Regions from separate parts of the Streptomyces sp. NBC_01451 genome, predicted to be linked through region 2. Evidence: riboswitches for the same ligand, from Rfam matches in the RefSeq annotation. Region 2 holds a riboswitch; the other holds the start of a gene.
What was found. A riboswitch is a leader RNA that binds a small molecule or an ion and turns the genes downstream of it on or off. The one in region 2 is predicted to bind glycine.
Positions count from the first base shown of each region.

Region 1 (4,751 bases), 5.6 Mb from region 2:
GCACGAGGGTGGTGAGCGGCAGGAGGTGGAGCAGCCCGTCGATCGGCACTGGACCACCGGGCACGACGTACGGCATGCCGACTTCGGCCACGGCTGGGTGCAGGGGAGTGGGCTGGGGCGGGTGACCGTCCGGTTCGAGACGCCGGAATCGGAGCAGCCGGGGCGGGTGCGGACGTTCCGGACCGACGATCCGGCGCTGGAGCCGGCGGACCCGCTGCCATTGGTGACCCTCGCGCCGCGAAGACCCGGCGGTCCGGACGAGGAGGAGTCGTCGGATCAGGCGTCGTCCGTGCCCGCCAGCCTGCCGAAGTCGTGGTCCGGGAAGGGCGGAGGCGGAGCCACGTCGAGGCCGTAGTGGTGGTAGAGCTGCAGTTCCTGCTCCGGGGAGAGGTGGCGGCCCACGCCGAAGTCGGGAGCGTCCTTGATCAGGGCCCGCTCGAAGGGGATGCGCAGGGCGCCGTCGACCAGTTCGCTGGGCTCCAGGGGCACGAAGGCGTCCCTGCTGAACAGCCCTGTCCTTATGGCTGCCCACTCCGGCACTCCTGTGGCGTCGTCGAGGTAGATCTCGTCGATCGTGCCGATCTTGGTGCCGTTGCGGTCGAAGGCCTTGCGGCCGATCAGGTTACGCGGATCGATGTCGGTCTGCACGGGCCCTCCCAATGGTCGCAACTCATCCGTAAGCACTACAAAAGAGCACTTCGGGGAAGGCGGCCACTCGAAGGTGTGTGTGGAGCCCGCTGATAGGCTTGCCAATGGCTGCTGACCCCGTGCGGGAGAGTCCTCCGGAACCTCGGAGGACGCCGAAGGAGCAAATCCTCCCCGGAATCTCTCAGGCCCCTGTACCGCATGGACGAGGTCACTCTGGAAAGAAGAGCGGGTGCTGACGGCTCCTGCTCTCACCGACGGTGAAAGCCGGGACGTCAGCGTGCTGGCGGCCCGGTGAAGCTCTCAGGTTGAGATGACAGAGGGGGAGGCCGTTCGGGCACCCGTGCCGTGGTGCCCCTCGAAGGTCGCGACGACCAGGAGGCCTCCGCAATGACCGCCCACCGCACTCCGCTCGCCGTACTCGAACAGGGCACGCCCTTCGAGCGCCGTCACATCGGGCCCGATCACGAGGACCGGGCCAAGATGCTCGCGCAGGTCGGATACGGCTCGCTCGACGAGCTGACGGCCGCCGCGGTCCCGGACGTGATCAGGAACGCCGACGCGCTCGACCTGCCGGGCGCGCGCACCGAGGCCGAGGTGCTGGCCGAGCTGCGGTCGCTGGCCGACCGGAACCAGGTGCTGGGGTCCATGATCGGACTCGGGTACTACGGGACCTTCACCCCGCCGGTCATCCTGCGGAACGTGATGGAGAACCCGGCCTGGTACACCGCGTACACGCCGTACCAGCCGGAGATCTCGCAGGGGCGCCTCGAAGCGCTGCTGAACTTCCAGACCATGGTCGCCGACCTCACCGGGCTGCCCACCTCCGGTGCCTCGCTGCTCGACGAGGGCACCGCCGCCGCCGAGGCGATGGCGCTGTCCCGGCGCATGGGCAAGAACAAGAAGGGGCTCTTCCTCGTCGACGCGGACGCCCTGCCGCAGACCATCGCCGTGATCGAGACGAGGGCCGAGCCCGTCGGCGTCGAGGTCGTCGTCGCCGACCTGAGCGCGGGCATCCCGGACGACATCGCCGGTCGCGAGATCAACGGTGTGCTTCTCCAGTACCCGGGCGCCTCCGGTGTCGTACGGGACCTGAAGCCGGTCGTCGACCAGGCGCACGGGCTCGGTGCCGTGGTCACCGTCGCCGCTGATCTGCTCGCCCTGACGCTGCTCACCTCGCCCGGTGAGTTCGGCGCCGACATCGCGGTCGGGACGACCCAGCGGTTCGGCGTGCCGATGGGCTTCGGCGGGCCGCACGCCGGGTACATGGCCGTGCGCGAGCAGTTCGCGCGCAGCCTGCCGGGGCGGCTCGTGGGTGTCTCCGTGGACGCGGACGGGCACAAGGCGTACCGGCTCGCCCTGCAGACGCGGGAGCAGCACATCCGCCGCGAGAAGGCGACCAGCAACATCTGCACGGCCCAGGTCCTGCTGGCCGTGATGGCGGGCATGTACGCCGTCCACCACGGGCCCAAGGGGCTGCGGACGATCGCCCGGCGCACCCACCGGTACGCCACGATCCTCGCCGCGGGGCTGAGTGCGGGCGGCGTCGAGGTCGTCCACGGGGCCTACTTCGACACCCTCACCGTGCGGGTGCCCGGGAAGGCCGGCGAGGTCGTCGCCGCCGCGCGCGAGCACGGGGTCAATGTGCACCTCGTCGACGCCGACCGGCTGTCCGTCTCCTGCGACGAGACCACCACGCGGGCTCAACTGGGCGCCGTGTGGGCCGCGTTCGGGGTCGACGGTGACATCGAGGCGCTCGACGCGTCCGCTGGGGACACGCTGCCGGAGGCGCTGCTGCGCACCGACGAGATCCTCACGCACCCCGTGTTCCACGAGTACCACTCCGAGACCGCGCTGCTGCGCTACCTGCGTCGGCTCGCCGACCGCGACTACGCGCTCGACCGGGGCATGATCCCGCTGGGCTCCTGCACCATGAAGCTCAACGCGACCACCGAGATGGAGCCGGTCACCTGGCCCGAGTTCGGCCAGCTGCACCCCTTCGCGCCCGCCGAGCAGGCGCAGGGCTATCTGACGCTCATCCGTGAGCTGGAGGAGCAGCTCGCCGAGGTCACCGGGTACGACAAGGTGTCGCTCCAGCCGAACGCCGGGTCGCAGGGCGAGCTGGCCGGACTGCTCGCCGTACGCGGGTACCACCGGGCCAACGGGGACGAGCAGCGGACCGTCTGCCTGATTCCGTCGTCCGCGCACGGGACCAACGCGGCCAGCGCCGTCATGGCGGGCATGAAGGTCGTCGTCGTGAAGACGGCCGGGGACGGTGAGATCGACGTCGAGGACCTGCGGGCGAAGATCGAGCAGCACCGGGACGAGCTCTCGGTGCTGATGATCACGTACCCGTCCACGCACGGGGTGTTCGAGGAGCATGTCGCCGACATCTGTGCCCAGGTGCACGAGGCCGGCGGGCAGGTGTACGTCGACGGGGCCAACCTCAACGCGCTGGTGGGGCTGGCCAGGCCGGGGCACTTCGGCGGGGACGTCTCGCATCTGAACCTGCACAAGACGTTCTGCATCCCGCACGGGGGCGGCGGTCCGGGGGTCGGCCCGGTAGGCGTGCGGGATCACCTCGCGCCGTATCTGCCCAACCACCCCCTCCAGCCCGCGGCCGGGCCCGAGACGGGCGTCGGGCCGGTCTCGGCGGCGCCCTGGGGTTCCGCGGGCATCCTGCCGATCTCGTGGGCGTACGTCCGGCTGATGGGCGGCGAGGGGCTCAAGCGGGCCACGCAGGTGGCCGTGCTGAGCGCCAACTACATCGCCAAGCGGCTGGAGCCGCACTACCCGGTGCTCTACACCGGGCCGGGCGGGCTGGTCGCGCACGAGTGCATCATCGACCTGCGGCCGATCAGCAAGGCGACGGGCGTGAGCGTCGACGACATCGCGAAGCGGCTGATCGACTACGGCTTCCACGCGCCGACGATGTCGTTCCCGGTGGCCGGGACGCTGATGATCGAGCCGACCGAGTCCGAGGACCTGGGGGAGCTGGACCGGTTCTGCGCGGCGATGATCGCCATTCGCGGCGAGATCGAGAAGGTCGGCGCGGGCGACTGGCCGGCCGACGACAACCCGCTGCGGAACGCGCCGCACACCGCCGCCGCGCTCGGCGGGGAGTGGACGCACGCCTACACGCGCGCGGAGGCGGTCTTCCCGGCCGGGGTCTCGGCGGCCGACAAGTACTGGCCGCCGGTGCGCCGGATCGACCAGGCCTTCGGTGACCGGAACCTGGTCTGTTCCTGCCCGCCGCTGGACGCCTACGAGGAGTAGTCACCCTCGGACATGCGTCGGGGCCGGTTCGCAGCAGATGTCTGCGGGCCGGCCCCTCTTCGTCTGTCGAGCCGTTCGGGCAGTTGCTCCTGACGTCGGGAGGCTGCCGTTCGTCCGTGTGCGCGGCCGTCAGGCGGCCGTCATCACCGCCGGGCGGTGCGGGGCGATGATCTGGCCGTCGGGCAGGAGCTCACCGGTGTCCTCGAAGAGGAGGACGCCGTTGCACAGCAGGCTCCATCCCTGCTCCGGGTGGTGCGCCATGAGGCGGGCGGACTCCCGGTCGGTGGAGTCGGCTGTCGGGCACGGTGGCTGGTGCTGGCACATTGATGGGATCTTTCGCTCTGTCGTGGAGTGTGAGATGGCTGTGTTGTCTGTCCTGCGGCTCGAAGTACTGCTCATGGCCGCCCCCCGTTGTGATAAATCGGTTCGAACCCAGTGTTGCCCCACGGGCGTCAATCCGCAGGTATTTGGCCGCACCACTTCTCACAGGTTCAAGACGCATCACCCGCGCAGACGGTTCAGCCCAACTGGGCTGTCCCTTTGGGTGGTTCCTGATGGCCGGATCGGGCTAGTCCGGACGGGGCGCAAACCGTTTACGGCTCGTACGAGCGTAATAGCGCGCGAAAGAGCGACGTGCCCCGCTGCCGGGAATTCGGCGGCGGGGCACGTGAGAATACGGAGAGTGCCGTGTCGTGTGCGTTCAGGCGGGGGAACTCAGCAACGGGGCCGGAGTCACCCGATGGGTCAGGACGGGGAGCAGTTCGGCGACCCGGTGCGGACGGTGGGCCGCGATGCCCGGTGGGGCCGGTGCCAGCGGGACGAGCAGGTCG
Region 1 is NZ_CP109479.1:8,303,423-8,308,173, forward strand. It holds gene OG595_RS36485 (DNA polymerase IV) at 1-355, shown strand, start outside; gene OG595_RS36490 (PRC-barrel domain-containing protein) at 277-648, opposite strand; glycine riboswitch at 761-855, shown strand; gene gcvP (aminomethyl-transferring glycine dehydrogenase) at 1,036-3,921, shown strand; gene OG595_RS36500 (DUF5999 family protein) at 4,051-4,245, opposite strand; gene OG595_RS36505 (hypothetical protein) at 4,622-4,751, opposite strand, start outside.
Region 1: it holds a riboswitch for glycine, as region 2 does, so the genes downstream of both, gcvP (aminomethyl-transferring glycine dehydrogenase) here and gcvT (glycine cleavage system aminomethyltransferase GcvT) in region 2, are expected to answer to the same signal.

Region 2 (4,751 bases):
CGGGTGGCCAGCGCCGGGGTGCCGATCCGCAGGCCCGACGTCACCATCGGGGGCCGCGGGTCATTGGGGATCGCGTTCCGGTTGACGGTGATGCCGACCTCGTGGAGCCGGTCCTCCGCCTGCTTGCCGTCCAGCTCGGAGTCGCGCAGGTCGACGAGGACCAGGTGGACGTCCGTACCGCCGGAGAGGACGGACACGCCGTGCTCGGCGACGTCCGCGCGCACCAGGCGCTCGGCGAGGAGTTGCGCGCCCTCGACCGTACGGCGCTGGCGCTCCTTGAACTCCTCGCTCGCCGCGACCTTGAAGGAGACCGCCTTCGCCGCGATCACGTGCTCCAGGGGGCCGCCCTGGAAGCCCGGGAAGACGGACGAGTTCAGCTTCTTCGCGAACTCCTGCTTCGCCAGGATGATGCCGCCGCGCGGGCCGCCCAGCGTCTTGTGGGTCGTGGAGGTGACCACGTCCGCGTAGGGCACCGGGTTCGGGTGCAGGCCCGCCGCGACCAGACCGGCGAAGTGCGCCATGTCGACCCAGAGGTAGGCCCCGACCTCGTCCGCGATGCGGCGGAACTCCGCGAAGTCCAGCTGCCTCGGGTACGCGGACCAGCCCGCGATGATCACCTTCGGGCGGTGCTCCTTGGCGAGCTGCTCCAGCTCGGCCATGTCGACCAGGCCGGCCTCGTCCACGTGGTAGGCGACCACGTCGAACTGCTTGCCGGAGAAGTTCAGCCGCATCCCGTGGGTGAGATGGCCGCCGTGGGCCAGGTCCAGGCCGAGGATGGTGTCGCCGGGCTGGGCCAGCGCGAACAGCGCGGCCTGGTTGGCGGAGGCGCCCGAGTGCGGCTGCACGTTGGCGTACTCGGCGCCGAACAGCTCCTTGACCCGGTCGATCGCGATCTGCTCGGCGACGTCGACGTGCTCGCAGCCGCCGTAGTAGCGGCGGCCGGGGTAGCCCTCGGCGTACTTGTTGGTGAGGACCGAGCCCTGGGCCTCCATGACCGCGACCGGAGCGAAGTTCTCCGAGGCGATCATCTCCAGGGTGGACTGCTGGCGGTTCAGCTCGGCGTCGACGGCGGCGGCGATGTCGGGGTCGAGTTCGTGCAGGGGAGTGTTCAGAAGCGACATGGGGTCAGTACGTCCTTACGTCCTTGTGCCTGGAAATCTCAGCCCGGAGTCTCAGCTGCCGGAGAACGCGGTGTACTCGTCCGCGGAGAGCAGGTCGCCCGGCTCCTCCGAGACACGCACCTTGAAGAGCCAGCCGCCTTCGAACGGGGCGGAGTTCACCAGTGACGGATCGTTGGAGACGTCCTCGTTGACCTCGGTGACCTCACCGGTGACCGGGGAGTACAGGTCGCTGACGGACTTGGTCGACTCCAGCTCACCGCAGGTCTCGCCCGCGGTCACCGCGGCACCGACCTCGGGAAGCTGGACGTACACGACATCGCCGAGCGCGTTGGCCGCGTGCTCGGTGATACCGACCGTCGAGACGCCGTCCTCGGCGCCCGACAGCCACTCGTGCTCCTTGCTGTAGCGCAGCTGCTGGGGGTTGCTCATGGCCTGAATTCTCCTGTACGCGGGGGACTGGTCATGCATGGGGTGCTACGGGGGAAAAACCGCCTGCCTGTCAGCAGGCAGGACACGGCTCGCTCACGACACCGGAACGAGGACCGGGGCTACTTCCGGCGCTTGTAGAAGGGCAGCGCCACGACCTCGTACGGCTCGTGGCTGCCCCGGATGTCCACGCCCACGCCCGCCGTACCCGGCGCCGAGTGCGCGGCGTCGACGTACGCCATCGCGATCGGCTTCCCGAGCGTGGGGGAGGGGGCGCCCGAGGTGACCTCGCCGATCACCCGGCCGCCGGCGACGACCGCGTATCCGGCGCGCGGGACACGACGGCCCTCGGCGACCAGTCCGACGAGTACCCGCGGCGGCTCGTACGAAGCGCGCTCGGCGGCCTCGCGCAGCGCCGCGCGGCCCACGAAGTCGCCCGCCTTCTCGAACTTGACGACCCGGCCGAGCCCGGCGTCGAAGGGGGTGAGGGAGGTGGTCAGCTCGTGCCCGTACAGCGGCATGCCGGCCTCCAGGCGCAGTGTGTCCCGGCAGGACAGGCCGCAGGGGACGAGCCCGGCGGGCGTGCCCGCGTCGGTCAGCGCCTGCCACACCTTCTCCGCGTCCTCCGGCGCCACGAACAGCTCGAAGCCGTCCTCGCCGGTGTACCCGGTGCGCGCGATCAGGGCAGGGGCGCCGGCGACCGTGCCGGGCAGACCCGCGTAGTACTTCAGGCCGTCGAGATCGGCGTCGGTGAGGGCGGCGAGGATGCCGGGGGCCTGAGGGCCCTGGACGGCGATCAGCGCGTAGGCGTCCCGGTCGTCGCGGACCAGCGCGTCGAAGCCGTCGGCGCGCTCCAGCAGGGCGTCGAGCACCACCTGCGCGTTGCCGGCGTTGGCCACGACCAGGTATTCGGTCTCGGCCAGGCGGTAGACGATCAGGTCGTCGAGGATGCCGCCGTCGGCCCGGCAGATCATCGTGTAGCGGGCGCGGCCCACGGCGACGGACCCGATGTCGCCGACGAGGGCGTGGTCGAGGAGGGCGGCTGCTTCCGCCCCCGTCACGGTGATCTCACCCATGTGGGAGAGGTCGAAGAGGCCGGCCTTCGTGCGCACGGCCAGATGCTCGTCGCGCTCGGAGCCGTACCGCAGGGGCATGTCCCAGCCGGCGAAGTCGGTCATGGTGGCGCCGAGCGAACGATGCAGGGCATCGAGCGCGGTCGGACGCGGAGGGGTGCTGCTCATCGGTAGTGCTCCCAGGGCATGACGGCGAGGTCGTTCCTCCCCATCTGTCATCGGAACCTGAGAGGTTCGTCATGACCGTCGGCGAAACGCCTGGTCACTGACTTGCACCTTGGGTGGAGCCACCGGTCATGACGACCCGCGGCCCGCTTTTCAGATGTGCCTCGCCCGCGCGGTAACGGGGCCTGAGAGATTCAAGGGAGGGACTTGCTCCTTCGGCGCCCGGGTACCCGTAGGTGCCCGGAACTCTCCCGCGCGGATTCAAGCGGCCGGTATGCAGTTGGCGGGCACATCATCGCACGCATTCCTTCGGCCCGGCAGGGGGACCCTTCACAGAAGGGACACAGCCACGCCACGGGCGTACATATCGCCCTGTAGCAGGCCTGTTGCAGTAAGCGGACCCAAACGAGAGACACCGCGTATTACCTTCTCTTTACACTCGACGGGGACGGTACTTCCCGACCCCATGGGAGGACGATCACGGTGAACAGGACCACGGTGTATGCGACGACCTCGGCCCTCGCACTGACCGACGCGCTGCCCAAGCAGCCGGCCGCCCCCGTCCGGGAGGCATGCGCCTCGCGGCCGGAACCCGTGATCCGCGACCTTCGGGAGCGCGCGGGCCACAGCCCGCACGGCCTCACCTTCGGCGCCCGCGACCTCGTCGTGGTCACCGGCCTGCCCGGCAGCGGCAAGTCCACACTGATGCGCCGGGCGGTGCGCGCCACCGGCATCGACTCCCAGAACACCCGCGACCACTGGGACGCCCTGACACCCTCCTTCCTCCCCTACGCCGTCTACCGGCCCCTTGTCCGCCTCGCCCACTACGCCGGACTGCGCAGCGCCCTGCGCTCCGGTGCCGGAGTCGTCGTGCACGACTGCGGTACGCAGGCCTGGGTGCGCGGCTGGCTGGCCCGCGAGGCCCGCCGCCGGGGCGGCACCCTGCATCTGCTCCTCCTCGACGTCACCCCGGACGAGGCCCTTGAGGGCCAGCGCGAACGCGGCCGGGGCGTCTCGCGGTACGCGTTCCTGCGCCACCGCCGGGCCGCCTCACGTCTGCTGCGCTCGGTGGAGAAGGGGAATCTGCCCGAGGGCTGCGGCTCGGCGGTCCTGATCGACCGGGACGCGGCGGACACCCTCCGCAGGATCGACTTCGCCGACTGACAGCCGTACTTGCCGGGGCCGGTTAGGGTTTTGCCCATTAAGGGACTCCCACCCAGGGACCCAGGGCAGCGGTTCACAGCAGGCGGTAGGCAGATGGACATCCCGGCGGACTTCCCCCCGGACTTTCCCGGCGGTTTCCCCGCGCAGGTACACCCGCACTCGCACGGCGGCTGGCCCGGCAACGAGCTGGAGGAGGTGCTCTCGGCATCCCTCGGGGTCCCCGGCGCGGGCGCCCGTATCGTCGAGGTCCTCGGCCGCAGCTTCGTCTGGGTTCCCCTGCCGTCCGGCGGCGGCCCCTACACCGGCCCTCTCGACCTGCCCACGATGGACATCCAGGGCCAGGCCTACGTGCCGGTCTTCAGCTCGGAGGAACAGTTCCGGCAGGTCGTCGGCGGCCATGTGTCGTACACCGTGGCCCCGGCCGTCGAGTTCGCGCGCGGTCTGCCGCCCCAGGTCGGCATCGCCGTGAACCCGGACGGTGTGGTCGGCGTCCCGCTGCCCCCGCAGGCCGTGGCCCAGCTCTGCCGCTCCGGCCGCACCGTCCTCGACGGCGCCGGCGGCGGACGGGTCCGCCTCTACGAGCCGAACTGGCAGGAGGACCCGGTCGACTTCCTCACCGCCGCGGCAACGGAGTTCGCGGGCACGGGCGTGGTCCGGACGGCCCGCCGCTGCCTGGCGGCGATCGAAACGGCCGCCCCCGTCCTGTTCGTCGGCGTCGAACTCTCCCCCTGGGACCCGCTGGCCCGCACAATTCCCATGGACGCGGTGGGCAGGGCGCTGGGGCGATCGCCCTCACCCTGGC
Region 2 is NZ_CP109479.1:2,657,278-2,662,028, reverse strand. It holds gene glyA (serine hydroxymethyltransferase) at 1-1,121, opposite strand, end outside; gene gcvH (glycine cleavage system protein GcvH) at 1,173-1,550, opposite strand; gene gcvT (glycine cleavage system aminomethyltransferase GcvT) at 1,670-2,788, opposite strand; glycine riboswitch at 2,823-2,948, opposite strand; glycine riboswitch at 2,949-3,049, opposite strand; gene OG595_RS11235 (AAA family ATPase) at 3,263-3,949, shown strand; gene OG595_RS11230 (enhanced serine sensitivity protein SseB) at 4,043-4,751, shown strand, end outside.